DNA from 4 places in the Sporosarcina sp. CAU 1771 genome. Region 1 is predicted to be linked to each of the others. Evidence: riboswitches for the same ligand, from Rfam matches in the RefSeq annotation. Region 1 holds a riboswitch; each other region holds the start of a gene.
What was found. Region 1 has a riboswitch for S-adenosylmethionine ahead of ACXYMX_RS07370 (methionine ABC transporter ATP-binding protein). Riboswitches for the same ligand answer to the same signal wherever they lie in the genome.
Positions count from the first base shown of each region.

Region 2: linked by a shared signal. The riboswitch ahead of ACXYMX_RS15885 (methionine ABC transporter ATP-binding protein) and the one ahead of ACXYMX_RS07370 (methionine ABC transporter ATP-binding protein) in region 1 are both predicted to bind S-adenosylmethionine.
Region 3: linked by a shared signal. The riboswitch ahead of metK (methionine adenosyltransferase) and the one ahead of ACXYMX_RS07370 (methionine ABC transporter ATP-binding protein) in region 1 are both predicted to bind S-adenosylmethionine.
Region 4: linked by a shared signal. The riboswitch ahead of ACXYMX_RS14840 (hypothetical protein) and the one ahead of ACXYMX_RS07370 (methionine ABC transporter ATP-binding protein) in region 1 are both predicted to bind S-adenosylmethionine.

Region 1 covers NZ_JBTLRN010000007.1:17,064-24,486, reverse strand. The annotation lists gene proB (glutamate 5-kinase) at 1-168, shown strand, start outside; gene ACXYMX_RS07395 (glutamate-5-semialdehyde dehydrogenase) at 188-1,453, shown strand; gene ACXYMX_RS07390 (hypothetical protein) at 1,638-2,171, shown strand; gene ACXYMX_RS07385 (ASCH domain-containing protein) at 2,355-2,702, shown strand; gene ACXYMX_RS07380 (hypothetical protein) at 2,711-3,154, shown strand; gene ACXYMX_RS07375 (aminotransferase class I/II-fold pyridoxal phosphate-dependent enzyme) at 3,312-4,475, opposite strand; SAM riboswitch class I at 4,659-4,764, shown strand; gene ACXYMX_RS07370 (methionine ABC transporter ATP-binding protein) at 4,890-5,903, shown strand; gene ACXYMX_RS07365 (methionine ABC transporter permease) at 5,893-6,564, shown strand; gene ACXYMX_RS07360 (MetQ/NlpA family ABC transporter substrate-binding protein) at 6,585-7,397, shown strand.
Region 2 covers NZ_JBTLRN010000035.1:8,060-15,482, reverse strand. The annotation lists gene ACXYMX_RS15910 (hypothetical protein) at 1-336, opposite strand, end outside; partial or broken gene ACXYMX_RS15905 (zinc-ribbon domain-containing protein) at 352-417, opposite strand; gene ACXYMX_RS15900 (M20 family metallopeptidase) at 516-1,718, opposite strand; gene ACXYMX_RS15895 (MetQ/NlpA family ABC transporter substrate-binding protein) at 1,739-2,599, opposite strand; gene ACXYMX_RS15890 (methionine ABC transporter permease) at 2,644-3,306, opposite strand; gene ACXYMX_RS15885 (methionine ABC transporter ATP-binding protein) at 3,296-4,321, opposite strand; SAM riboswitch class I at 4,473-4,580, opposite strand; gene ACXYMX_RS15880 (MBL fold metallo-hydrolase) at 4,864-5,667, opposite strand; gene ACXYMX_RS15875 (hypothetical protein) at 6,343-6,627, opposite strand; gene ACXYMX_RS15870 (MMPL family transporter) at 7,295-7,423, opposite strand, start outside.
Region 3 covers NZ_JBTLRN010000012.1:57,681-65,103, forward strand. The annotation lists gene ACXYMX_RS09920 (GNAT family N-acetyltransferase) at 1-490, opposite strand, end outside; gene metK (methionine adenosyltransferase) at 1,077-2,273, opposite strand; SAM riboswitch class I at 2,462-2,585, opposite strand; gene pckA (phosphoenolpyruvate carboxykinase (ATP)) at 2,760-4,346, shown strand; gene ACXYMX_RS09935 (hypothetical protein) at 4,424-4,870, opposite strand; gene ACXYMX_RS09940 (alpha/beta hydrolase family protein) at 4,867-5,652, opposite strand; gene ACXYMX_RS09945 (NUDIX domain-containing protein) at 5,630-6,112, opposite strand; gene ACXYMX_RS09950 (transposase) at 6,150-6,458, opposite strand; gene ACXYMX_RS09955 (putative motility protein) at 6,543-6,725, opposite strand; gene ACXYMX_RS09960 (Dps family protein) at 6,790-7,239, opposite strand.
Region 4 covers NZ_JBTLRN010000029.1:3,722-11,144, forward strand. The annotation lists gene rlmD (23S rRNA (uracil(1939)-C(5))-methyltransferase RlmD) at 1-255, opposite strand, end outside; gene ACXYMX_RS14820 (acyl-CoA thioesterase) at 461-874, opposite strand; gene ACXYMX_RS14825 (rhodanese-like domain-containing protein) at 961-1,317, opposite strand; gene ACXYMX_RS14830 (metallophosphoesterase) at 1,346-2,233, opposite strand; gene ACXYMX_RS14835 (hypothetical protein) at 2,305-2,454, opposite strand; gene ACXYMX_RS14840 (hypothetical protein) at 2,830-3,108, opposite strand; SAM riboswitch class I at 3,182-3,281, opposite strand; gene ACXYMX_RS14845 (MarR family winged helix-turn-helix transcriptional regulator) at 3,358-3,780, opposite strand; gene ACXYMX_RS14850 (SDR family NAD(P)-dependent oxidoreductase) at 3,808-4,563, opposite strand; gene ACXYMX_RS14855 (hypothetical protein) at 4,775-5,263, shown strand; gene ACXYMX_RS14860 (hypothetical protein) at 6,089-6,772, shown strand; gene ACXYMX_RS14865 (GNAT family N-acetyltransferase) at 6,829-7,281, opposite strand.

The DNA.
Region 1 (7,423 bases):
GACGTCGTTGAGGTATTTGGGATGAATGGATTGATTGGAAAAGGCGAAGTAACCTATTCCTCTTTTGATTTACTTGACGTAATTGGAAAACGAAGTGAAGAACGTCGAAAACGTGCTAGTAAAACGCAAGTAGAAGTAATTCACCGAGATAAATGGGTAAGTATTTAACTAAAGGGAGGACCTATAAATGATGAATATAACTTCCACAAGTGAGGTTCAGTTAAAAGGAAAAAAAGCTAAACTTGTAAGCATGAAATTAGTATCTGTTACTACTGAAGAGAAGAATGAAGCACTTCTTTTAATAGCAAAACAGTTGTTAGAGGATAAAGATATAATCCTTAGTGAAAACAAGAAGGATCTTGTTGCTGGGAAGTCTAATGGCCTTACGGATGAAGTTCTTGATCGTATCATGCTAAATGAAAAGCGGATACAAGATATGTCAGATGCAATTAAGCTTTTGGTTGAATTGAAAGATCCAGTTGGTGAAATCGTTGAATCAATTACGAAAGAGAACGGATTACTAATTAATAAGAAGCGCGTTCCACTCGGGGTTATCGGCATGATTTATGAGGCACGTCCGAATGTAACAATAGATGCCGCGACTTTATCTCTTAAAACAGGTAATGCGGCGATTTTAAGAGGAAGTTCTTCAGCAGAATTCTCGAACAAGGTACTCATTCAGTCTATTCATTCTGCACTTGAAAAAAGTTCTATCCCCGTAGATGCTGTCCAGTTGATTGAAGACACAAGTCGAGAAACCGCGAAAGAATTATTTACATTAAAAGAGTATTTAGATGTTCTTATTCCGAGGGGTGGTAAGAAATTAATAGATACCGTTGTGAGAGAATCGACAGTTCCAGTGTTGGAAACTGGCGCAGGAAATTGCCACGTATTCATAGATGAATCTGCTGAAGCTGAGATGGCTACGAAAATAGTTATAAATGCCAAATTGCAGCGTCCATCTGTTTGTAATGCAATCGAGACCATTTTAATTCATGAAAAATGGTTTGCTGAACATGGGAAAGAACTTGTTTCAGTAGTCTTGAAAAATGGTGTAGAAGTATTTGGAGATGAAAAAGTTGCTGCAATCTCATCACAAGTAAAGGTAGCGACAGAAGACGACTGGGAAACTGAGTATTTGGGATTATCGGTTAGCGTTAAAACAGTTAAGAGTGTGGAAGAGGCAATCGAACACATTAATAAATATGGTACAAAGCACTCGGAGTCAATTGTCACCAATCATGAAAATAACGCAGCGCTCTTTTTACAGCAAGTAGACGCTGCTGCCGTATACCATAATGCGTCTACGCGATTCACAGACGGTTTTGAGTTTGGCTACGGAGCAGAAATTGGGATTAGTACGCAGAAGCTGCATGCGAGAGGTCCGATGGGCTTAGAAGCACTTACATCTAGTAAATTTGTAATTCAAGGCACAGGTCAAATTCGCGAATAATTCAATAATGCTATTCTATCAAGCCATCTCACCTATCCAGTGAGATGGCTTGTTTTGATTTGATAAGTTAAATCGAAAGTATAGTGGGTAGAATAGTTTTATAAACTTTACCTTAATTTAACCTTTATCAATTAAAATGAAAGCAACTATTATGCATTACTATTCAACGAATGGAGGAAGAAAGATGAGAAAACTTAAGTTTATATTCAGCTTAATGCTTATTTCTTTTGTACTTTCAGGTTGTATTACAATACCAACTGGCGATGGTGGAAAAATCAAAGTCTCAAAAGATGGAGTTGAAATTGAAGGAGAAGACGGAAAAAAAGGGAAAATAGATCTTGATACAAAAGATGGTGGCTCAACAATAACAACTGATGATGGTACTAAAATCCAGATGGGGTCTGATGTTGAAATTTCTACGAAAGTTTCTAGTGAGATTTTATTACCAGATGCTGACAAAGCAATTAGCTTTTTAGAATCCTCTGACGAAGAGAAGGATCAATACTCCATTACCTACAAGCTGGAGGATAGCATGAAGGACAACGTACAAATTTTTAAAGATTACTTAGCTGAAAATAATTATGAAGTTGAAGTTGTTGAGCCTTTTGATACTGCTGTATCTTTGCAAGCTAGAAAAGATAATGTCTTTCTTATGTATCAGTTTATGGGTGAAGATGGTGAATATTCATTGGCAGTAATCTATACCGTCAACAAATAAAGAATTATATTGTTGTCTGAGACTTTGTTGGCAGGTAGAGTCTTAGGCATTTTTTAAATCTGAACAAAATCATGAACACATAAAGTTCACTTATTACTATTGATATATATACACATTGTTCGCATTATCCCTTTCAAATCGTTATGATAGATGAATAAATACGTAATGAAAAGGGAGAACTTTATGAGTGAAAATGTAAATAACCTATATCCAGAAAAAACGTGTTCAGTTGAACGACTTGTAACAGTCAAAGCTGATGTTGCAAAAGTGTTGAGTGGAGAAAAAAGAGCGACTAGACGTAATGGAGTTTATGCTTATCCAGGTGAAATTATGGAATTAGATGGTGGAAAATATATAGTGGATGCACTTTATCGACAAAAACTCGGTGAAATGACAGATGAACACGCTAAACAAGAAGGCTTTAATAATATGGAGGAATATAAGGATTCAATCCTTGCACTACACCCAAAAATGCCTTGGTTGCCGACGATGAACGTATGGGTTCATGAATTCAGCCCGGTAGAGAAATGATGAACTGAATGTATTTTAAAATTTATGGCGTGATTGTCTTTCTACACGTCGTCAGTGCCGTTCTATCCATAGGTCCATTATTCCTGCTAATGCCAATCATCAAAAGATTACGTGGCGCTGAAGAAAAAATCGAAAGTGCATACTTGTCAATTATCGATGTTGTAATCCGTATTGTTATGCATGCAGGACACGTTCTAGTTGTTACAGGTGTTTTGCTATTACTCCTTGGTCCTTGGCCTTGGTATACATCATGGGTTGTAATGACGGTTGTTGTAATGGGTGTATCCGCATTTTTTTTATCAACGGGTTTTACTCGAGTTCTACGAAAGTTTCACCTGCCTGGAATGAGTAAAAATGATGCTTTGAATCTTTTAAATCGGACGTCTTGGATTTATATTGGACTGATGCTTGTGATGTTATGGTTAATGGTCGAAAAGCCGATGTTCTGGTGATGGATGGAATACATATGTCCAAAGGGCAAGAGGTTTATTTAACTTAAAATACAAGTTGCTTTTCAACTTATGATTTAACTGTAAAGTAAATAAGAGAAAAAACTGACGTGCCCTTTTACGGGACGTCAGTTTTTTTTGAATTTAATGAGGTTTAACTTTAAAATAGATTTAGTTTTTCAATACGTGCAACGGCTTCCCTTAATCGATCTTCGTCTTCCAAAAGGCCAACACGCACATAACCTTCGCCATGCTTACCAAAACCATGTCCCGGTGCAACGATGATATCGGCTTCCTCATATAAGAGGTCAGAGAAGGATTCACTCGTATGACCATCAGGAACCGACAACCAAGCAAAGAATGAGGCGCCCGGAGCAACTACATCCCAACCAATTCGTTTGCACTCCGAAATAAAGACGTTACGTCTAGCTTCATAAAGTGCGGCAAGTTCAACAACACAGTCCTGGCTCTCAGTTAAAGCGACAGCTGCTGCCCGTTGAATTGCTGGGAAAATATCTATAAATAGATGATCTTGCAAAAGACTGAGTGCTTCTATGATTTCTGCATTACCGACTGCGAATCCAACGCGCCATCCAGCCATATTATACGTTTTTGATAACGTATACATTTCAATACCTACATCTTTTGCCCCGTCTACTTGGAGGAAACTAACTGGTTTATCACCATCAAAACCAATGCCACCATAAGCAAAATCATGAAGAACCGCTATGTCGTTTTCTTTTGCAAACTGTACGGTATCTTCGAAAAATGGAACAGTAGCTGTTGCACTTGTAGGGTTGTTCGGGTAGTTCAAGTACATTAATTTTGCTTTTTCCCGTTGCTCAGCAGTTAACAGATTGAAGTCGGGTAAAAAGTTATTAGACTCAAGCAATGGCATTGTGTCATACGTAATATTTGCCAAACTTACCGCTGATAAATAGTCGGGGTACCCTGGATCCGGTAGTAATAAAAGTTCACCTTCATCCATAAGGGCTAGGGGAAGCTCTACTAGACCTGGTTTAGTTCCAAATAAGACAGCGACTTCTGTGTTAGGATCGATGTCAACATTGTATTCTCTTTTATAAAAATCGGCGGCGGCTTGTTTGAATTCCATAACGCCCCGGAACGGAGAGTACCCGTGCGTAGTTGGGTCATCGACAGCATCTTTAAGAGCTTCTACAATATGCGCCGGCGTGGGTTGGTCTGGATTTCCACGTCCTAAGTTAATAATGTCTCTTCCTTCAGCGAGTGCTTTTTCAACTTTATGAGTTAGTGAAGCAAAAAAGTGTGGTGGAAAACTTTTTAATCGTTTTGAAACTTTCATTGGAAAACCCCGTTTCTATGTAGTTGACTAGCTTACTCCAAATCTTATAGTTTTTGCAGGAAAATGTCTATAGAATAACAAAGCAACAGACTTTCATGAAATAAAAAATTGAAATTCGAAATATGTTGACAACTTACTGGTTGTATATTATACTATGTTTTATGCAACGATAACTTAATATGGAATTTATCAAGAGTGACTGAGGGATTAGGCCCTATGACGTCCGGCAACCCCATTTATATGGAAGGTGCCAATTCCTACAGAATAATTCTATTCTGAGAGATAATCTGAACCCATTCATTCAGTGCTTCTTTCATTATGAAAGAGGTATTTTTTATTTTCATTGTAGTATCTGTTCAAAACTTGAAGCGATCACTCCAATTTAGGATTGATTTTTAGAAAGAGGGGAATACCGTGATAGAAATAAAAGGCGTATCAAAAGTGTATCAGACAAAAGAAAGAGTTGTAAAAGGTGTCGATGACGTTTCCCTTACGATTAACAAAGGTGAGATTTTTGGTATCGTTGGTTATTCCGGCGCTGGAAAAAGTTCGTTAATTCGCTGTTTGAATTTATTGGAACGACCGACAAGTGGTACTATTTTAGTGGACGGTGTCGATTTAACAAAATTGGGCGGTAAACAACTGCGCCAAGCTCGTTTGAAAATCGGTATGATTTTTCAACATTTTTACTTAATAAGCCAAAAAACGGTTTATGAAAATATTGCATTCGCTTTAAGAGCAGCCAACACACCTGCCAATAAAATTAATGAGCGTGTAGAGGAACTACTTGAAATGGTTGGGCTTTCAGAAAAAAAGAATGTGTATCCTGCACAGTTGAGTGGGGGACAGAAGCAACGTGTTGGAATCGCACGGGCATTAGCCAATAATCCATCTGTATTGCTTTGTGATGAGGCTACATCTGCGTTAGATCCCAATACGACAATGTCCATCTTACGTTTACTTAAAAAAATCAATCGGGAATTAAAAATAACCATTGTTCTCATAACGCATGAAATGAATGTGGTGAAAGAAATTTGTGATCGCATGGCCATTATGCAAAGCGGAAAAGTGATTGAAGATGGATCGGTTTATAACATCTTTTCTGATCCGAAAACGGAGTTAACGAAGGAATTTATTAGCAGTGTTGTATCCTTCGATGTTCCTAAAGAAATTCTACATACTTGTACAGGGCGCATTATTAAAGTGATGTTTAAAGGTGATATCGCAGGTGAAGGTATTATTTCAGATACAGTTCAGAACTATAAAGTGCAAGGAAACTTTCTACATGGTTCAATTGAGTATATTCAAGAGAGACCTCTTGGAATCTTCTTAATGGAACTGCAAGGTGAAGAGGATGAGGTAGATAAAGCGATTGCTTATATGACTTCTAGAAAAGCGCAAGTGGAGGTGATTGGATATGGAAAATGAATTCGGACGTATTGTAGAATTACTACCTGAAATTACAAAGGCCTTTGGGGAAACAATATATATGATTGGGATTGCATTTGGAGTTGCTCTACTAATTGGATTGCCACTAGGACTCATATTATTTGTAACAGATAGAGGTTTATTTTTAGAGAATAGCGCCGTAAAGAATATATTAGGATTTGTCATTAATATTGTTCGATCGATTCCATTTATTATCTTACTTGTCGCGATTACACCACTAACTGTTTTGATAGTTGGGGATGCATACGGACCGACAGCGGCAAGTGTTTCATTATCCGCCGCGGCCATTCCATTTTTTGCCCGAATCACAGAAACTTCGATGAGGGAAATCGATAAAGGAGTTATTGAAGCTGCTATTGCAGTGGGTGCAACTCCGTGGATGATTATAAAAGATGTTTTGTTGCCAGAAGCAAGATCAAGTATCATTCAAGGCCTAACATTAACTGCAATTAGTTTAGTTGGGTATTCTGCGATGGCTGGCTTTGTTGGTGGAGGCGGAATTGGTGATTTAGCCATTCGATTCGGCTATTATCGTTACGATGATTTAATAATGATTGTAACGGTTGTCATACTAATTTTATTAGTTCAAGTGATTCAATTTTCAGGAGACCGTATTTCAAAATCAATAGATAAAAGTTAATTTAGGGAGAGAGAAAAAAGATGAAGAAGATTATTTCAACAGTATTATTAGTAGTACTTATAGGTGTACTTGCTGCATGTGGTGGAAAAGACAAAGCAGGAGACACGAAAGAACTAACATTTGGAGCAACACCAGGACCATATAGCGATATGCTATCAAAAGCAATTATTCCTGAATTGGAGAAAAAAGGATATAAAATAAAAGTACAAGAATTTAGCGATTATGTTCAACCAAATAATGCGTTAAACAGTGGATCGAATGATGCAAACCTTTTCCAACATATCGTTTATCTAGAGAACTTTTCTAAAGAAAACGATATGGAGTTATCTGATTTAATAAGTGTACCAACAGCTCCACTTGGAATTTATTCGAATAAGTATGAGTCACTTGATGATATCGAAGACGGTGCTAAAATTACAATTCCAAACGACCCAGTGAATGCAGCACGTACTTTACTAACATTACAAGAGCTTGGACTAATAGAGATTGACGGTTCAGTTGATCCGATTAAGTCTTCAGAAAAAGACGTTACAGTCAATCATAAAAACTTAGTGTTCCAACCAATTGAAGCGGGACAATTGCCACGCTCTGTTGAAAGTACAGATTTAGCAGCTGTTCCAGGAAACTTCGCAATTGCTGCAGATATGAATTTACTTGATGCGTTAGCTTTAGAAAATATGCCCGATCAATTCCGAAATGTTGTTGCGGTAAGAACTGAAGACAAAGATTCACAATTAGCAAAAGATATTATTGCGGTAGTTGAATCACCAGAATTTGAAAAAGTAATCGATGAGCAATTTGAAGGCTTTGGCAAACCAGGCTGGATGAAATAAGTTAGTTGTCATTTTATATTTTGCGT
Region 2 (7,423 bases), on a different contig from region 1:
AAAAAAGTTGGAAGACAAAGTTGTTTCTACTCCATCTATCGGAAAAAGGTAAGCAACCGCATGATTCGTTCCATCCACCACATTTGTCGAATAAAGGGCATTGGCTTTCAACTCAGCGATTGGCTTTGTTTCTTTTTCATCTTCAACGGTTTCTAAACCATCTGTACGTTCGTCTTCTTCACTGTCAATCTCCGTATCTGGATTCACTTCTACTAGTGGTGCTGCAGACCTTTTGTTTAAAAAATATACACTCGTAGCAATCACCATAAGCACGAGTAATATTATCCACATAATTCCTACAGGCTTTTTCCAGCTCGATTGCGTTTTCCTTTTCATATCACTTTGGGGCGCTCCACACTTTTCACAAAATAAGTCCTGTTCTTGCAGTTCATTGCCACACTTCCTACAATAAGCCATGTACTTAATCCCCTTTATCACGTTAGTTCCTATCTTATGATACCAAAATAAAAGTAGTATAGATCATTTTCTGATCTATACTACTTTTATTTCTATTGTTATTTACTCTTCGCAGCTAACGAACTTTCAAACTCTTTTTTCACACGATGGAGCAATTCAGAATCTGTTAACAAACGATATCCTGTTGACGCAAGTGCTTTTGCTCCAGTAATCAGAGCTTCATTTCCTAGTTCTGATTTCGAAGCTTCTCTAAATTCATCGGTGTGTCCGATAAGATCGTCTGGGCCAATTTTAATCATAGGATGTGCGGTTGGTACTTCATAACTTATGTTTCCTGCATCTGTCGAACCTTTGCCTTTTCTTTTCTCTTTATGAACAACTTCACCAAGAGCCGTAAGTTCTTCTTCTAAGACGCTATCTAAAACAGAGTTGAGAACAAAGTCTTTCACTTCATTTTGGAAACGCTCAATTTTAACTGTTGCGCCCGTTGCGAGTGCTGCCCCTTCCGCAATCTTTCGGATCTTGTCGGAGACTTCAATCGTTTTCTTCCACGACTCTGCTCGGATGAAAAATCGAGCAGATGCATATTCAGGGATGATGTTTGGTGCATCGCCGCCATGCGTTATAATGCCGTGAACACGTACATCAGACTCTAATTGCTGACGTAATGCACTTATCCCATTGAATAATTGAATAACTGCATCCAAAGCATTAATGCCGTGATGTGGTGAGCCGGATGCATGAGCTGGCTTACCGTAGAATTTAAAGTCGAGTGGATCTACAGCTAATGTGTCCCCTGTTAGCGCAGTTTTCCCAGCCGGGTGAATCATAATTGCGGCATCGACGTCTTTTAAGTAACCGTGTCTAACGAAACTTCCCTTCGCACTTCCATTCGGGCCGCCTTCTTCAGCAGGTGTTCCAAGTACAACGACACGACCGCCTGTTTCTGAAAGAGTTTCAGCGAGAGCAATTCCTGCTGCAACACTTGTCGTTCCGATAATGTTATGTCCACAGGCATGACCGAGTCCAGGAAGGGCATCGTACTCAGCAAGATAGGCAATTGTCGGACCTTCTTTTCCACTGTCTTTCACTGCGTAAAATGAAGTTTCGTGTCCAGCAACTGCCGTTGTCACTTCAAATCCAGCATTTTCTAGAATTGCGACATGCTTCGCACATGCATATACTTCTTCATTACCAATCTCAGGGTTTGCATGAATCTCCTGACTTGTTTGAATGTACAACTCACGATTCTCTTCGATGGATTGGATGATTGTTTTTGTTGCCTCTTTAACTATGCTCATTCTAACTTCCCCCTAGTGGATTATTTTTTTAGATTTTCAAACACAGTATCGATTTCTTCTTGCGTTAGCTTAACTAAGTAAGATCCACCTTTTGTATCTTCGTCAATTGCTTTTGAAATATCTTCTTCTTGATACAATTCAACGATTCGTTTGAATGTTTCATTGTCTTTTTCCTTCGCACTTGCCGCAATTAAATTCACATATGGGTGAATGGTTTCATCGTCTCCGGTTTCTCTAAAGATTGGATCTTCACCAGGTGAGAATCCTGCTTGCCCTGCAATTCCGTTGTTAATAATTGCTGCCGTCACATCAGGAAGTACGCGTGGTGTTTGTTGTGCTACCATCGGAATGATATCTAGGTTTAATGGGTTTGCCGTAATTTTACTTGGGTCTCCGAATAATCCAAAGTCGTCAGATAGCGTAATTAGTTCAGCACTTTCAAGTAAACGTAACGCACGCGCTTGGTTGGAAGGGTCATCTGGAATCGCAATTTTATCGCCTTCTTTTATTTCATTAATGTCGGTAATTTTTTCAGAATAAACGCCGAGTGGAGCAAATACAGTCGAACCAAGTGGAACAAGCTCGTTGCCACTCTCTTTTACGTACTGAGATAAGAATGAAAAGTGTTGGAAAGCGTTTAAGTCAACATCCCCTTGTGCAAGCGCATTGTTAGGTAATGTGTAATCTGCAAATTCGATAAGCTCGATTTCAATGCCTTCTTTAGCTGCTTTTTCTTTCAGAATTGGCCACTGTGCACCGTCAGATCCATTGACACCTATTTTCACTTTAATTACCTCGGTGTCTCCACTAGCTTTTCCTCCACAAGCAGTTAATAAAGCCGCCGTTACAATCGTTAAACACAATATCAATAATTTTCTCATTTTCATTTCTCCCTTATCAGTCATTTTTTTGTTTGTTTATTAAATTAACGACGCATAACCTTTTTAGATAGTGTATTGCCAATCCACTGTGCAATTTGCACCATAACAATCAGGATGACAACTGTGACGAGCATGACGCTTCCATCGAATCGTTGATAACCATACGTCATTGCAATATGTCCAAGGCCGCCCCCACCAACTGTTCCTGCAACTGCCGAGAAGTCGATCAAACTTACCGATACAAACGTCAATCCTAAAATTAATGGCCCTAAAGCTTCGGGTATTAAAACAGTGAATATGATGCGTAACGGACTTGCACCCATTGCCTGCGCGGCTTCTATAACACCAGGATCGATGCTCACCAAGTTGTTCTCTACGACTCGAGCAATAACAAAGCTTGCTACAATCGTCATCGGAAAAATTGCTGCCGCCGTACCAATTGTTGTACCTACAACCAATCTCGTTAGTTGGGATACAGCAACTAGGAAAATTATGAATGGTATTGGGCGAATGATGTTTATAAATAAATTTAAAATCTGAGAAACACGCTTGTTTTCTAAAATGTGATTTTCTCTCGTTACGTATAGTAATAGACCTATTGCGATTCCAATGATTGAACCAAAAATAAGTGTAGCGATTACCATCGTAATTGTTTCGCCTGTGGCTTCTACAATCCGAGGCCAAAATGTGGACCAATCAACCTTCATCTTTAATGGCCTCCTTTATATCAACAATTGTTTCAAGTTCTGTTAATACGTTCTTTATCGCCTCCGGATCACCTTCAAATGAAACAAGCAGGTTCCCGAAGAAACGTTCTTGCAACTCACGAACCGAACCATATACGATATTAAAATCTACGCCGTGTTTCCGAGTCACTTGAGAAAGTACCGGGTCACTCGCTATTTCTCCTTTAAAAATAATTCGGTAAAGTCTTGTTCCGCCTTTCGATCGCCACTCGTTTAACAGTTTTTCAGATGGTAAGTCTTGCTGAATCGATTGGATAAACCGTTGTGTAGTAGAATGCTGTGGATTTGTAAAGGTTTCGAACACTGCACCCGATTCAATCACTTCTCCTTCTTCCATAACTGCAACGTTATCGCAAATCGATTGAATCACATGCATTTCATGGGTAATTAAAAGTATCGTTATTCCCAAATCTTTATTTACTTTCTTTAGTAACCTTAAAATATCAGCTGTTGTATCTGGATCGAGAGCCGAAGTTGCCTCATCACAGATTAGAACTTCTGGAGAAGTAGCAAGTGCTCGAGCAATCCCTACTCGTTGTTTTTGTCCACCGGATAATTGATCGGGATAATCTTTAGCTTTATCTGACAACCCGACGAATGCCAGTAGTTCTGTTACACGCTCTTGGATTTCTTTTTTGGGTAAACCGGCTAACTTTAAAGGATAAGCAATGTTTCCAGAAACGGTTCTAGAATTAAACAAGTTAAAGTTTTGAAAGATCATACCAATATTTTGTCGCTGCTTCCGCAAGTCCTTTGCAGACAGCGTACTCACGTCAATGTCTTTAATGTGTACCGTTCCAGCTGTCGGTCTTTCTAACATGTTTACTAGACGGAGTAACGTACTTTTACCTGCCCCACTAAATCCAATGATTCCGTAAATTTCACCTTCCTTTATTGATAATGAAACATCCTTTACTGCGTGTACCTCACGCTTTCCAAGGCTGAATGTCTTTGTGACATTTTTAAATTCAATCATTTCAAGTGACCTCCTCATGAAACACTCATTCTGCGCGAACAATGATTCAGCCATCAACTTTTCTTAAAAGAACGAAAAAGCCCTCTTTTTTTACTTATCAATACAAAGATAAGAAAAAAAGAGGGCTTCTATAAAGTAAGAAACCATCTCGTTCTCATCTTCCAAATGCCGAAGCATTTGTAGGAATTGGCACAGTGTTTTAAAAAAACCTGTTGCCGAGACGTCATAGGGCCTATCCCTCGATCTCTCTTGATAAGAAAGTGATGCTTTACTATTTAATTGTCGCAAGAATTAATATTTACTATAGTCAGAGTTTAGCAATAAGTCAACCCGCTTCTAGAAGTAAAATTATTCAGTCTATTTAAGGGCATACTAATTTGAAGAAGAAACCCTTTGTACAAGCATTTAAAGAGGCTGGGATAGAACTAGCCTTTTCGTCAAACCCTTGCTCTATTAATTTTTTCGAACTGAAACTCTACTTCTCACCGAGTCGAGAATTCCTTCTATTTTTTGAAACGAATCAATTAATCAAATGGCACCAATTACTTTCCATTCAATATCGAAGTAACAATGTGTCGTGTATCCCATTCTCCTTCTGACATTTCCATAATAGGGTATTTATCTGGAAATAGCTTATTGCATATTGATTCGATTGAATCCCCTTCCTTTTGCAAATTTAGCACATCCTGTTGCATAGTTAATAAATTATCTAACTTTCGTTCAAGCGCAAGGCGACCCTCTTTTACAAGTCCCCTATGGTTGCAAAATACATCTTCAAAGCCATACGTTAGTACTTTTTCTAATGATTGAATAATTGCCGGGATACTTTCCTCGGTTAAGATTACTTTTGTCTGTTCGTTGACAAATAAATCCCCCGTAAACAATTGACCTGTTTCCCGATTTAATAAAGCTTTGTGATCATAAGAATGACCAGGGGTATCAATAACATCCCATTGTGCATTTCTAGAGATAAACGTTTCTGGCATCTCCTGTGCTTGAAATGGTCTTCTTTTCCCCCAAAAAAGTTGACGGTACAAAGGATAATCTGCCTCTTGCGCACAATGTTCAATTGTTTTTCCACTTAAATATATCGGGACTTTCTTTGTTTTCTTGATGTAAGCCGCGCAGCCTGTATGATCTTCATGATAATGAGTTAGCATAACTTGATCAAAATCTGCCTCGTCAATGAATTGTTCAAAGTGTTCGCGTAATGACTCCGCCCCAGTATCAATTAGTACACCATCGACTACAAAACTATAAACATTTAATGCGACGCCATGGAATTTAATTTTCCCATTTAAATAAGAAACCCCATTCTTCTCTCCAGTACTTGACCTTGTTTCCATAAGCACAGATTTCATCCCCTTTGGTCAAATGAATTGAACCAGTTCTATTAGAATATTACCATACCATTATAGTCAGTTAATTGAAAATAGTCTGGTGGTAAGGAAATGCAAAAATGCAGCCAAATTAGCGTATGATAAGCAGCCATATTTACAGTAGAAAAAGAAAGAATCTGTTAAATAATAGTGTTGATAAAAGACTAATAAAGAAAAAAAGACCCATAAGGTCCATTTACGTTATTAACTATTCAACAATCTCACCTGAGCGGAGAACATCTAAAACGTTGACTTCCGTTCCAGACCCTAAGTGCCGAAAGATGAGGGTCAATCTTTCCCTAACACGTTCTGGAGGGCGGGCGGTGGACCAACCCGCTGTTGTTTCACTTGTTCCGCTTGATCCTCCCAGAGTCGCCGTCTTGTACTCCGATTAACTAGGTGTCCGCATAAAATACTTGTGACACAATCGCACCCAAAATCTGGAGTAGGGTTAAGCTCGTTAATCTGCGTTGCAGCCGGACGCGTTCTGGAGGGCAAGCGGTGGACCAACCCGCTGTTGTTTCACCTGTCTTGCTGATCCTCCCAGAGTCGCCGGCTTCCACTCCGATTAACTAGGTGTCCGCATAAAATACTTGTGACACATTCGCACCCATTAGTTGCAAATAAAAATAAACACAATAATTATTTTTTGTTTTTCAACTCTAAAAGTATAGGAGTTATATTTAATAAAATCGAAATAATCGTCAAAACCCATAAGGCCCTTTCCATACCAGGCACTACATCTAATAAAGCACCCCAATCATCCACCTTTACCCATTTGGACACCATACTGTATTGGGCAACAAGTGTTAGTGCTGTAAATGACAATCCCATTGCCATTGCCAATTGATAATCTTTGCCTGTCTCATACATATAAAGATTTATACAAGTTGCTATTATCGCGATAATTCCTAATATTAACCACATATTTATACCCCCATTCACACAGAAAATTCATATTAATTAAGACGGAGTGGGATGGTAAATGGTTCCGTAATTGCAACTAATTGGACCAGATTGTTGAATTGACACTTTATATTTAATACACTCCGTTGCTTGGAGTTTAGGCGTCGACTGCAACGGGAACAGCGCCCGCGGAAAGCGTGCGCCGGAACGGAAAGCAACAATTTATCTATGTTCGGTTGGACCGTTTGTCGAATAACTCAATGCACTAATACTGATACGTTCTTAATAACAGATAAGTTTCATTAATTCGAAACAAACAAATTTTCACTATCATTTTGTTATAGGGCCATTATCACTTATGTACCGTTGGAAATTCGTTTACAAATTGTAATGCAATTTCCTATCGGTATTTGCCATAATCATAGAAATACCCAAAAAAATAGGGACATCAATTCAAGTGTGAATTGCGTCCCTATTTACTATGCTTTTTAACGTTTTCTCCCCGTGTACCGATTAAGCTAGCCAACTAATTAATACGTAAATTAGAACTCCTGGCGAAGGAAAACCAGTAATGCATGCGCCATTTTCTGTAAAGAGGGAAGAATTCATGTGCATTTACGAAAAGTCGATTGCTTCATCTTTTTAGGCCAGAAACTCCATTTTCCTAACAGAATTAATATCGCAGGAATTAGAAGCGGCCGAACGAGGCGGATAATCCAATCACTCGGTCAACTACCGCATAGGCAATCGCCGCCCCTACTAACGGAATAAGTGTGAGTAAAGAGGATCTATAAATAATAAGTAGCAATACAAACAG
Region 3 (7,423 bases), on a different contig from region 1:
GGGAACATTCCTCTAATTCAATAGCCATTAATGCTTCTTCAGGCACTTCAAAAGGTGCTTTAATTCGCCATTGAGATGACTTCCGAAAACCCAATTTCGGATAGTATTCTGGATGACCTAGTACAATAACTGACTTAAAACCAAGCTCTTTTGCCTTTTCTAATGCTTTTTGTATTAAAGATTTCCCTATTCCTTTATTTTGATAATCAGGCAAAACAGAAACAGGTGCAAGTGCCAATGACTCTGCTTTTTGATTGTCACCATTACCAATTAACACCTTAGATAAAAGAATATGCCCCAGTATTTCATTCTTATCTTTATTGACAGCCACTAAAGATAATTCAGGAATAAATACATCAGATTGCCTGATTTGTGAAACCAAATTATGCTCATCCTGATCACTTTGTTCTGCAGAAGCAAATGCAATTTCTACAACCTTTTCAGTTGATTCATAGTCATTTTTTTGTTCTTGTCTAATAATAAAACTCATATATCCAACTCCTAATTAAAAAAAAATGGCCCGTTTGTTGAATGAACACTTTATATTTAATACATTCCGTTACTTGAAGTGCAGGCGCCGACTCCAGCGGGAACAGCGCGAGCTGAAGACCCCACAGGAGCGTGGTCTACGCGACGAGGAGGCTGAAGCCGTGCCCGCGGAAAGCGTGCGCCGGAACGGAAAGCGACAGTTTAATGCTGGCCCAATTGCAGAACAACAACTTTTTAATATTCCAATATCCTCATAACTTTTTTACCCAATAACCTCTTAATTTAATGAGTAGACAAGCTATTCTATAAACCATTCTAAATAAATGAGTATTTGATGTTAAAATACTCATTTATTTTGGTCTTTATTTCAGTTTTTATTACTCAAAACCGAACGGCTTAATTCTTTGGCAGAAGATATTTACTTTTTCACAAACAATAAAATGACTAAACCTATCAGCACAATTGATCCAATAACTCCTGCAATAAGTAATAATAAAAGAAAACTCATTCTGATTCCTCCTCAACTAATTTTGTTAAAAAAATGCCGGCAGAAAGGCTCCCCCCTCTACCGGCATATATACCTTTACTTATTGTCGAGCAAGTTCTAGTAACTTAGCTGCTTTATCTGTTTGTTCCCACGGTAAATCTATATCTGTCCGTCCAAAGTGACCGTACGCTGCCGTTTGTTTGTAAATTGGACGACGTAGGTCGAGCATTTTAATAATACCAGCCGGACGTAGATCAAACAATTCACGTACAACCTCAACAAGCTTACCCTCTTCTACAGTGCCTGTCCCGAATGTATCTATGGAAATAGATACGGGCTGTGCAACACCAATTGCATAAGCTAATTGCACTTCACAGCGATCTGCTAATCCAGCAGCAACGATGTTTTTCGCAACATAGCGGGCGGCATATGAAGCAGAACGATCCACTTTTGTTGGATCTTTCCCAGAAAATGCACCGCCACCGTGACGAGCATATCCTCCGTACGTATCCACAATAATTTTCCGACCTGTTAGTCCAGCATCCCCTTGAGGACCACCAATAACAAATCGACCTGTTGGGTTAATAAAATATTTTGTATCTTCGTCGATTAATTCTTCAGGTATGACAGGACGAATTACATGTTCTTGTATACCCGCTTTTATTTCCTCTAAAGACACTTCTGGATGATGTTGTGTAGAAATAACAATGGTATCGATACGAACTGGATTGTTATGTTCATCATACTCTACAGTTACTTGGGTTTTGCCATCTGGGCGCAAATATGAGAGGATTTCCTCTTTGCGAACTTGTGCAAGCCTAAACGAAAGCTTATGAGCCATACTAATTGGAAGTGGCATTAGTTCAGGTGTTTCATTACACGCATAACCGAACATCAGCCCTTGATCGCCTGCTCCAATATCCTCAAGTTCGTCTTCTGACATAGATCCTTCACGTGCTTCTAGCGCTTGATCTACCCCTGCTGCGATATCTGCAGATTGTTCGTCAATTGCTGTAAGTACCGCTGAAGTTTCCCAATCAAAACCATACTTCGCACGTACATATCCAATTTCTTTTACAGTTTCCCTTACTACTTTTGGAATATCGACATACGTCGTTGTTGTGATTTCACCAGCAACGAGAACGAGTCCTGTTGTAATTGTTGTTTCACATGCAACACGTGCATTCGGGTCTTCCTCTAAAATTGCATCTAAAATCGCATCTGAAATTTGGTCACACATTTTATCAGGATGTCCTTCTGTGACTGACTCAGATGTAAATAACTTTCGATTCGACATTACAATTCCTCCTTATATCCTACGAGATTGATACGGTACTCATATGTCCCATGTAGAGCCTATCCGCTAAGGAATAAACTTCAAGCCACTTAGTGCTATACACGAGGATTAAGGGCTAAACAATAGAAAAAGCCCTTCACTCACGTCTTATACATGAGGAAAGGCATAGTTTGAAAAGGCACCTTTCACTCTTATCGTCCAAGGGTTTTCCCCTTGCATCAGGTTGGCACCATCACAAACATACAGAAAAGTTCTGTTTGCAGGTTGCCGGGTTTCATTGGGCCTGACCCCTCCACCAGCTCGGGATAAGAGTATCCGTTCAATTAACCATGATACAAAATACGATGCCAAATGTCAATTTAATTATCATTTTCAACTTGTGATTTCAATTAGTATAGATTATTATTCTAAATGTGTTATACTAATTGCATAATGTGATGACACCCAAATAATTTGGGACTATATGGCAAAGGACGGTACAAACTTATGATATCTACAGAGACTGGCGAACAACTTCAGGAACTTCTAGCAGGTTCGAATGTAAGTATACAACTTTCAGTTCCACAGCTAGTTGAAAAGGCTACTTCACGTGGAGAGGCGAAACTAACAGCAGATGGTGCAATTACAGCTCAAACTGGCAAATACACGGGTCGCTCACCTAAAGATAAGTATATCGTAGAAGAAGCTACTTCTAAAGATAAAATCGATTGGGGAAATGTAAACCGTCCGATTTCTTCAGAGGTTTTCGATTCATTATATAATAAAGTGATTACGTACTTAAAAAATAAAGAAGAATTGTTTGTATTTAAAGGTTTTGCAGGTGCTGACCCAGCATCGCGTCTATCTATTCAAGTAGTGAATGAATTTGCTTGGCATAACTTATTTGTCCATCAATTATTCATTCGTCCATCAAAAGAAGAGTTAACCAACCACGAAGCCGAATTCACCGTTGTTTCAGCACCTTCTTTTAAAGCTGACCCTTCAGTAGATGGAACGGAGTCCGAAACTTTTATTATTGTATCAATGGAAAAAAGAATTGTTCTCATTGGTGGAACTGAATATGCTGGAGAAATGAAAAAATCTATTTTCTCTATTATGAACTACTTACTTCCTGAAAAAGGAATTATGCCTATGCACTGTTCCGCAAACGTTGGTAATGACGGAGATGTAGCATTGTTCTTCGGTCTTTCTGGAACTGGAAAAACAACACTGTCCGCAGACGCAGACCGTAAACTTATTGGGGACGATGAACACGGTTGGTCTGATAATGGTGTGTTCAATATTGAAGGCGGATGCTACGCGAAATGTATTAATCTTTCTGCGGAAAAAGAACCTGAAATTTTTGGAGCAATTCAATTTGGTTCGGTACTTGAAAACGTTGTAGTTGATTCGGAAACGAGAATTCCTGACTATAACGATGGTTCACTTACTGAAAATACACGTGCAGCCTACCCGATTCAAGCAATCGAAAATATTGTCGATCCATCTGTTGCCGGACACCCAAAAACAATTGTTTTTCTTACGGCAGATGCCTTTGGAGTCTTACCTCCAATTTCGAAATTGACGAAAGAGCAGGCGATGTATCACTTCTTAAGTGGATTTACATCGAAGCTTGCAGGGACTGAGCGTGGAATTACTTCACCTGAAGCAACATTTTCAACTTGCTTCGGCTCTCCATTCTTACCACTTCACGCAACAGTTTATGCGGAAATGCTTGGTAAGAAAATTGATGAGCACGAGGCACAAGTCTACCTTGTAAATACAGGTTGGACAGGTGGCGTTTATGGTGTTGGTAAACGAATGAATTTAAACCACACGCGTGCAATGGTTCGAGCTGCACTTCAAGGTAAACTTATTGATATTGAAACAGAAACAACTAGGTTCTTTAATCTTCAAATCCCTACTGCAATTGAAGGCGTTCCTACAGAAGTATTGAACCCTCGAAATGCATGGGCTGATAAAGAGGATTTTGATAGGAAAGCTAAAGAATTAGCGACACTTTTCCGTGAAAACTTTAAAAAGTTCGGTACCGTTTCAGAAGATATTTCTTCTAAAGGCGGCCCGAAAGAATAGTATAGTGAAAAACCGGCATGCACAGGAATGTGTATGCCGGTTTTTTATGTTGATATAGTAACTTTGTAAAAATCACGTCATTCATAAACAGTAAATGCGGTATCTTCTTCAAAAAATGATTTTACTTTTTCAATTTCCTCATCGTTCTCAGGATAAAAGACGATTTCACCGCCATAATGTCCAACAGTAAGAATATTTACTCCTGATACGTCAAATAGAAAAATAGAAAACCATTTCAAACCGCCCCGTATATCATACGAGTCTGCTAACACCCAGTCTACAAGATCATCCGTAAGCTCGGAATGATAAACGATGGTTTCTTCAATGGTCCCGGTTTTAATCATTTTATCATCCAACTGTTCACGAATTTCCTTCTCAACTACCCAACAATGGATTTCCATCGTTGCGGCTTTCTTTGAAAACATCGACCATAGCGAATTCCAAAACGATGAGTCTTCGGGGAATCCGATTTGCTTTTCCTCAGTACTGATTGTTTTGGGTGCTATATACACATGCTTTCTCACTCGCCTTGCCCTCTCATCCACTTACAAAGATCACGGACGATTTGTACGTTCTTCACGGGTGGAATATGGTGATTGTATGTCGGAAAGTACCATGTGTCTACAAGTTCATCATGTTCACTCAATGCATGTTCCAATAGCTTTGCTTGGTTGAATGAAACATGTTCATCCAACATCCCGTGGATAATTAAAATAGGTGCTTCGATTTCATCTACCCGCAGTAAGGCCGTTCGATCAAGATAGGCATCTGGTTGGTTCGTTGGAGTACCGCCTATTACTCGGCGCATCATACGGCGCATATCCTTTCGCTCTTTGTATGTCAATATGACGTCCGATACGCCAGCCCATGTCACAACTGACGTTATATCGTCACGTAATATTGCTGTCCAAAGTGCCATAATACCGCCCCGTGAAAATGCGAATAAGTGAATGCGCGATGTTTTCAAGTGCTGCTTTAGTACGTCAACTGCATTCACAGCATCCATACGGTCAGCTCCACCGAATTCATCTCGCCCTTCACCTCCACGATTCCCACGGTAGTAAGGTGCAAAAACGATAAATCCATTTGACGCTAATTGTGCTATCCGTGCTGGACGGACCATTCCGACATGTTGGATACCGCCTCGCAAATAAAGGATCCCCTCATAATTACCAGCCTTTAACGGTTCAGCAAGCATTCCCTTCACTTTCAATCCATCTGACCAATAAGTTATTTCTTCCAGTCGAATTTGCGGATTTGGTGAGGGGTATAATTTTCTTGCTTCAATTAAGCCGTCTTTGTTCATACATATTCACCCACTCTCGAATCGCAGGCATTCCTTCGTCCTTCATGTAAAAACTTAAGTTTAAGCACGAGTTTAATTCAAGGTCTGTCATCCAGACTGCGCCCTCTGTTTCGTGAAGTTCAGGATGTTCTTCAATAGCGGCAACTTCAGCTGTAAATACAGCCTTGCAAAAGGGTTCTTCGCTTTCAACAACATATTCAGCAAACTTTGTTAGATTTGTTATCGTCACGCCCGTTTCTTCGATTACTTCCCGAATAGCTGCTTCTTCAATTGCTTCGCCTTCTTCTGCTTTGCCCCCAGGAAATTCAATTCCTCTTTTTCGGTTAAGTGTAAGGAGCCATTTATCATTGTGTTTCAACACTACTAAAACATGTCTCGCAGGCATATTAAATCGATTACGTCCAAATGTAAGTTCAACACGTGAACCTTTTTCATCATTGAATGATACGATAGCAATCACTTCCTTTCGTTCAGTGTAGCGAACGAAAACAAGGATTTCAACGGAAATATGGCAACTGTTCTATAAAACGTTTAGATTCTTCATTTGTAAATTCATGTATAAGTGCATAGATTTTTTGAATTCTAATTTCAATTTGATCACTGAATCCACCAAATTGTTTCGGCATTAATGGAAAGTGCGATCGAAGAAAGTTCTGAAATTCAAAGGAATCGACTTGATCAAATAGGCGTTTAAAAACCGGAACATATTCTTCCGTAACCACTACTTCATATTCCCAAGGAGCGTCGTCCGGATAATTATAGACTCTTTGATTAACTACGGATACGTACATTTTGTATTGTTTCATTGCAAACCCACCTTTTCTTACTAGTATGGTTCAATGAAATAAAAACATGCATCTTCATTTTCGAAGATGCATGTTTTCTCCAACCTATGCTTTCACATCAATTGAATTTCCTTTGCTTGGATGTGCAGCAACGGGTTGATCTGCCAGACCATTCAACATTTCAGTAACAGCAGCACTTTCCATCGAAAGGGATTTGTTCAACATACTCATTTGAACAGTTGATTGAAGACTTCTAAGTTGGCTTGCCATAATCGAATTCATATCCATTATGTATGCCTCCCTTCACACTCTTTATATCGACTGCCCTGGAAATAATTTAAGTACATAACGCTTAATTATTTGGTTCTCCAAGAAATGCATTTAGCATCCACTGGTGCTTTTCAATACTTTGATAAACCGCATTCAACAAGTCTTCTGTCATATCGTCCCCAATTTTTGCCGCCTCATCCATCCCTGATTTAAGAGACTTCATAATTTCATCAAAATCTTCAACGATTGTTTTTACCATATCATCCGTTTTCTCTTTTCCAGTTGCTTCCGATACTACCGATTGTTCAAGATGTTCTTTAAGTGTAGCAACTGGATTGCCTCCTAAAGTTAATATGCGCTCCGCAATTTCATCCATATGAACTGTTGCTTCATTATAAAGTTCTTCAAATTTTGCATGCAATGTAAAAAACTGATGACCTTTTACATACCAATGATAATTATGCAATTTAGCATACATTGTCGACCATGTGGCAACTTGAATATTCATTTCTTCAACTAATTTTTCTGACATACGACCAATCACTCCTTAGATAATAAATACAAGCTCACTATTACTTTTCCCCAGAGAAATGGTAATCAAACATAACTTTACAATAATAAAGTTCTTGTACCCGATTAATGTAGTCCTATTAACAAATTTTGAAATCGTATCCTGTCATCATTGGTACTAAAGATGTTATAATAACTGCATCTTT
Region 4 (7,423 bases), on a different contig from region 1:
TGGATCGATTCGTTCCGGACTTTTCTCCAAAATTAAATCTGGCATTGCTCTCTTTTTTCTTTTTATCGGATGATCGACGACCACTTGGACCGTTTCTCCTGGAATCGTATGTGGAATAATTAACCTAAGTTTTTTAGGATTACTACCGGTACTTTCACGCCATAAAACAGCTTGGCCAGTACCTTTATCGTCAACATGATCAATTTCTGCAATTAGTGTTTCTTCTTTTATCGTAGTCAAGGAAGGTTCCCCCATCTATTAATATTTAGTAGATATTTTTATTTCAACTTTGGTTTTTACACTCGTAAACCCCGACTTCTATTATACTTCTAATCCTCATATTGTCGATGATTGCAGCTACTTTTATAAACTTTTGACACATAAAAAAAACACATCACCTTTATTATTTGCCAAAGCAATTGTAAGGTGAGGTGATTATGTCTTTTTATTGGTTATCTTTTCACTTTGCGAATTGACGTCTAAACTCTTCTACAATAGGTATCGATTTACGTGCTTTCGTATCGAACATGACAAACGTAAATTCTGCTTCTGTCAATTGAACGCCGCCTGTTTTGAAAATCTTTTGTGTTAGCGTTAAACTTTTCGTTCCTAATTTAACTGGAATTGTTTCGATTGTTAATTCATCTCCGAGTATCGCTTCTCCGATATAATGCATATTAAATTTCAATAGAACGATTCCAGTATTCAGTTCAACCATCTTCTCAAATGACATGCCAGCATCAGCAAACCAATTAGCACGCGCTGTTTCTAAATGATTAATATATCGTATGTAGTTCATATGACCAAAAACGTCAATGTCATTTTCAGCAACAGTTAATGTCATCTTATTTGTTAGTGTACTAATATTAAACAACCCCCCACGTCGATTTGTCAGAAAATTCACTTCTGCATTTCATTTTAACAATAAACTAGTGGTCAAGCAATTGGTTTATTTTTTTCTTAAGATGATTCTTCTGATTGTTTAATTAAAAACTCTTTCCACGCAGTGATACCGCCTTCTAATACAACCACATCATACGCTCTATCTTTTAGAATACCCGCACATTTTGTTGCGGAGTTCCCCGTCGTACATGTAATAATTACTTCTTTATCTACAGGAATTTCAGAGATAGTTTGCTGTGGATTTATTTCCAACTCAAAGACCTTCTGTTTAGAAATATTCATATCTGTTAGATTTGCGTGTTGAATATGGAATTGGTCGTACTTTTCTTCAGAACGCACATCCACTAAGACAACTTTTTCCTCTCGATTCAATTTTTCATATAATTGTTCTGGTGTAATCGTTTGAACGGACATCTGTTTTTCCTCCTTAATTCGTAGTACCTTAATGATCGCCTTGTTCGAGCGTAACACTTACAATCTCGGGACGATTGAATAATCGTACTGGAATAATACTGTTCCCGAGTCCCCTACTAATCATCATCACTGTATTGTCCATCTCGTGCTTCCCCTCAGTATACTTTGGGAATAGTCCTTGGTTCGGTGCGACTAGACCTCCTACAAATGGTAGTCGAACCTGTCCACCGTGCGCATGTCCGGAAAAAACAACATCGAAATTAGACGCTGCATAGAGTGGAAGCATTTCAGGGCGATGTGAAAGCAATAAAGTGAAATCGTCTTCTCCAAGTCCTTCTGATGCGGACCTGATTTCTTCCTCTATGATCTCGAGTTCCGACATATCTTTATCCCCATAAGTGGGGTCGTCAATACCTACAATATATACCTTATCCCCTTCTTTTTCTAGAGCTATCGATGAATTCCTCAAAACCTGTACCCCGAGTTGCTCTAATTTTTTCTCCAGAGAACCATACGATCCAGACCACCATTCATTGTTTCCCGGAACATAATAGACAGGCGCAGTAGCAGTCAATTTTTTCATTAAAAGAAGACTCGCTTCATCCCCAGATCGTTTCGAATCAATTAAATCTCCAGTAAAGACGATGATATCCGGTTGCAGCTTGTTCACTTTTCGTACCAGTACTTGCTGACCTTTTCCGAAACTTTTGTTATGCAAATCGGAAAGATGAACAATTTTGTATTGGTCAAAATTAGCAGGAAGTTTTTCTGAACGTATGACCGTATGACTCGTCACGATCGAATTATTTTGAACGTAAATAAAATAGAGGAACACTGTAAATCCAACAGCGATATAAATAATCTTTCTCTTGAACATATAACCAATCCAATCTTTGTTAACAAATTTATCGTCCATTAGACATCAACCTGCTCACAAGAAATCCGTGCTCCGTAAATTCGAATCATCGACATTCCAATAAGCTATTTCTACTTATCTTTGTTTCGCTGAATCTCTGCTAAAATAAACCCTCCCATAATGGCAAGTGGAATGCTATTTGCAAATACTGGTGGTTCCAAGAAGCTCGCAAAAATACCACCCAACACTGTTAGTATAACCGCAAGTATAATTCTTCCCATATACTATCCACCTTCAACACTCTTAAACGATTCTATTCTATTGCAGGAATTACAGTAGTGGCCAAACTTATTTTTTGGGGTACGATTAGAAACAGAAAAGCGATTCGTACACTTTGATTTATCATCACTCAGTAACCATACGATGGATACATTACAAATGTTCCCTTTTTATAATAATTAATAAATTTATTCACTTAAACGCAAAAACACCGATTCAACGAAGTGCAGTCAATAAGTTAGGTCACAATCCCGAACTTGAACTTACACAATGTACTATCGGTGCCAATGAAGAAACAGAATCAGCTTAATCGCTCAGCAAGAGAGAATTAGCACATCTGATATTCATTACTTTTACTATCCCTTTTATGGAATTTATTAAAGGGAAATATGCCCTCCAAAAACAACTTCATTAAGAATTCGTTTTTTCTCAGTTAAGGTCCCTGTTAATAAGTCGATTTCTTTTTGTATGGTACTGATTTCATCCACTTTTTCTTGGATATATGCTTTCGAAATTGAATCCCCTTGTTCATAATAATCGATTTCTCGCTGTACATTCGCTAACTGCTGATGTCTCTGCATCGCTCCTGCTGTGCTCGTTGCTTTCCGTTCTTTCAATTCCTTTTGTTCTGTGTAAAGCTCTTGTAATTTTGTCATATAAAAACCCTCCTGAAATTTTTTCCAAACAAAAAACTCCTCCCATAAGAGAGAAGAGTTTCAAAAAAAATTCTCCTCATCGTTCAGGTTTCCCTGTTGGACGTAGCACCTTACCGGCTGGCAGGTTGCTGAGACTTCGTAGGGCCAATTCCCTCCATCTCTCTTAATAAGAAAAGAGTATTCAGTTCAGTTACTAAACAATTTATCACTCAAGAACCATTCTGTCAAATGAAGCCGAAGGACGATTTCTTAATTTAAGCTATGAACGATTTTCTCTTGAATTTTCAAATACTGAGCAATTTCGTCTTCACTCAAATTTTTAAATAGGTGCACAAACACTTCATCGCCAATCGCTTGCGCTTCTTTTAACGCTTCTTCGCCAGCGCGTGTTATTGAAAGTTGAACCGTTCGGCGATCCGCTTCATCATACAACCGTTCCACAAATCCTAGTTTAACAAGTCGATCCGCAATGCTAGTCATCGCGCCTCTTGTATACCCATGGGATTCCGCTAACTCTGCTTGTCTTTGAGGCCCCTTCGTACGTAAATCGCTTAACACCAAAATCGGAGAGATGCCTAGAGGATGTTGAAATCGTTTCGTGAATTGCTTTATATTTTCATTATTCATCTGTTCGATTGCTCGAATTAATTTAAATAAATCTTTTCTCTCCAATAGAATCCCCCCGGTGAAATTTGTTGATTAGCGAAGCATTGTCGATCCACCGTCAACCATAATCGTTTGACCAGTAATGTACTTAGAATCTTCAGAAGCTAAAAATACAGCAACTCGACCGATATCTTCTTCAACATCACCGAAACGACCAAGTGGAATTTTGTTTTTAACTTGCTCATAATATTCTGGTTGCGCTTTCGCCCATGCTTGAACACCCGGAGTGTTGGCAATCGGACTAATTAAGTTTACATTAATGCCGAACTTACCCCACTCATTCGCTGCAACTCTTGAAATACCACGAATCGCTTCTTTCGCCGCTGCGTATGCGCCTTGTGTTTGGTCCCCATTTATTCCTGCTCCGGACGCGAAGTTAATAACGTTCCCTTTAGATTCTTTTAAGTAAGGAAGTGCCGCCTGCATTAAATAAAACGTTGGATAAAACCCAGTACCAAATGAAAGATCTAAATCAGCCTGCGTTGTCTCCTCAATCGTCAATTGCTTCGACGCATGAGCGTTGTTTACAAGCACATCTAGTTTTCCGTACTTATCAACAACTTTTGTAATAACCTTGCCTAAATTTTGGTGATCCATTAAGTTTGCTTGGATGAACATCGATTTAGGAGAGATTTCTTGTAATTCTTTCTCCATCGCCAATCCAGTTTCTTCGTTTACGTCTACAATTGCAACAATGGCTCCTTCTTTCACCATTGCCTTCGCCATTCCACTCCCAATTCCACCTGCACCGCCTGTAATAATTACTACTTTGTCTTGTAACCTACTCATTACTGTCATCTCCTTTTGAATTAATAACCTATATATAGTTTACCTCTAAACTATATAAAAGGAAAGTATTCAGTTTTGCTTTTACTCTATATTCATTTGAGGTATGCTACGCTTTTATTAATTAATGAAAGCAGTCAGTTAGCAAGATGCTTTTTCGATGCATATTCTATCTTTAATGAATTCATTTTTTTCAAAAGGAGGAAGATACTCTATGAATTTTCAATCTTTTAGCGGCACCGTAACAAGCATAAGTGATTTCTGGGTTACTCCAAGCGATGAAAATGGTGGATGTTATAAATTGTTTGAAGTGAATAACGGGGTTGACAGCATTGTAAATTTCGTAGTTGGGCCGAATACCTATTTTGTAGATCACGAGATGATTTTTGTAGGTGATCCTGTAATTGGATTTTACGACGCGGATGTTCCGGTCCCAATGATTTATCCGCCACAATACCAAGCCGTTGTGATGGCGATTAGTTCTCCTATGCAAAACGTAAAGGTAGACTATTTTAACAATCAATTGCTGAGTAGTGATGGTAGCTTACGCCTAAACATCTCTGCGGAAACACAAATTGTATTGGAAAACGGTCAATCCTTTAATCGAAATCCTGCAAACCGTTATTTGACCGTTGTTTACGGCGCAACGACTCGAAGTATCCCGGCACAAACGACCCCCTCTCAAATAATTGTAATGTGTTAAGTGACTAAACATGGAACCCCTTGCCGGTTCCATGTTTTATTTTAATTCGCGTTGCGGGAGCAAACCAGTGCGTTACGGGAATAAATCCGTCGTTGCGGGAATAAACCAAGGCGATACGGGAGCAACACACAACGATACGAGAACAAATATAGCCCAATCCCCGTTGCGGGAGCAAACCTGTGCGTTACGAGAATAAACCCGTCGTTGCGGGAATAAGCCAAGGTATATGGGAGCAACACACAACGATACGAGAACAAATCTAGCCCAATCCCTGTTGCGGGAGCAAACCTGTGCGTTACGAGAATAAACCCGTCGTTGCGGGAATAAGCCAAGGTATATGGGAGCAATACACAACGATACGAGAACAAATCTAGCCCAATCCCCGTTGCGGGAGCAAACCAGCGCGTTACGAGAATAAACTCGTCGTTGCGGGAATAAACCAACGCGATACGGGAGCAACACTCAACGATACGAGAATAAACCTAGCCCAATCCCCGTTGCGGGAGCAAACCAGCGCGTTACGAGAGTAAACTCGTCGTTGCGGGAATAAACCAACGCGATACGGGAGCAACACTCAACGATACGGGAACAAACCTAGCCGAATCCCCGTTGCGGGAGCAAACCTGTGCGTTACGAGAATAAACTCGTCGTTGCGGGAATAAATCAAGGCGATACGGGAGCAATACACAACGATACGAGAACAAATCCATCGCCCCACAGTTTCCTTTGTTATAATAACAAAAACGTTCTTAATTGATCGTACATTTCCAGCACGTAACTTCTTTCTTCTTTAGCCGTCTACTTCCAAAAGGGTGGTGCTTCGACTTGAAAAAACTTGCAATTGTTTTCGTCATTATTTTGGCAGGGTGTTCACCATCCCGCTTTTTGCCGGGACTTGCTCAAGAAACTATTGACTGGGTAGACGCAGTAAAAATAAACGATTCAATGTATTATGCTAATTATGAGATGAACGATTCTGGGGTGACATTTGAATCAGGGAGTGAAATTGGAGAGGTTCATTTTAATATGGATGGTCACGCAAATTCATCTTATAAAATGAAAAACAACGATGCTACGTATTTATCAAAAGGAACGAAAATCTATGAAATGAAAGACTATGCTCCAGCTTTTCGAGTAATTGCTAACGGAAAGGTATTTGAGATTGGCGAACCTGGTCACGCAAAGCTACTTGGGGATTTCTTAGACATTGAAGGCAAAGTCGATACCGTTCGATTTGTAAGTTATGAAGATGATTCACTAATTGGCGAACTTTCCGAAAAGCTAACGAAAGCATTTGTTGAGGAACTCCTAGCCTTGCCATATGAACCCGATGCCTATAAGACAAGGAACACTGACGGTTATGCCGTCTTTTTGGAAATCGTTTTAACCGACGGATCGATAACCCGTACTAGTTATTGGCCTGAAAGTAAGTTCATTTGGTACGGTGCAATTGCCACGGATCGCTTAAATGATCTGTTGGTAAAAGAATTAGCAGCGAATGGTTTTTGAAATTTGAATTCAAAACAAAAAATCGTGGATCCCAATGTAACTGGATCCACGATTTTTTATTTTTTAAACTTTATGACATGCGTCGTTTCTGATGAACTATCATCTGCCACAAATCCATTTGCACGATAAAAGGCATCTGCTTTCGATGATTCTGTTCGGACCGTCATTTCATCGAACACTGCCTTGGAATGCTGAATGATTTCTTTTAACAACTGGGAGCCAACCCCTTTTCTACGCGCTTCAGACAACACATAAAATCGTTGCAATCGCCCTACATTTTCATCCACAGCAAATGGAGATTCATTGACACCGCCAATCGCAACAACATCGTTATCTTTGTCGCGAATTAAAAACAATGCTTCTCCCTGTTTATTGAACGTATTTGACCCATCTTGAAAATCGGTTACTAAACGAGTGACAAATCGGTACCCTTCACTTTCACTTTCTTTTACTAAATGAGAAATATCAATAGCATTTAAATCTTTGACACGTTCGACTGTTATCAACATCTTTTTTCCCCCTAATAAAATTCAATGATTTTAGATTACTCTCTTAGTAGTAACCATTATTTACTCCGTATTCAAATTCAGTTCCTGGTGCTTCTTATTTATAGGTTCAAATTTACTTTCAACACAGAACGAGTAAAAACCT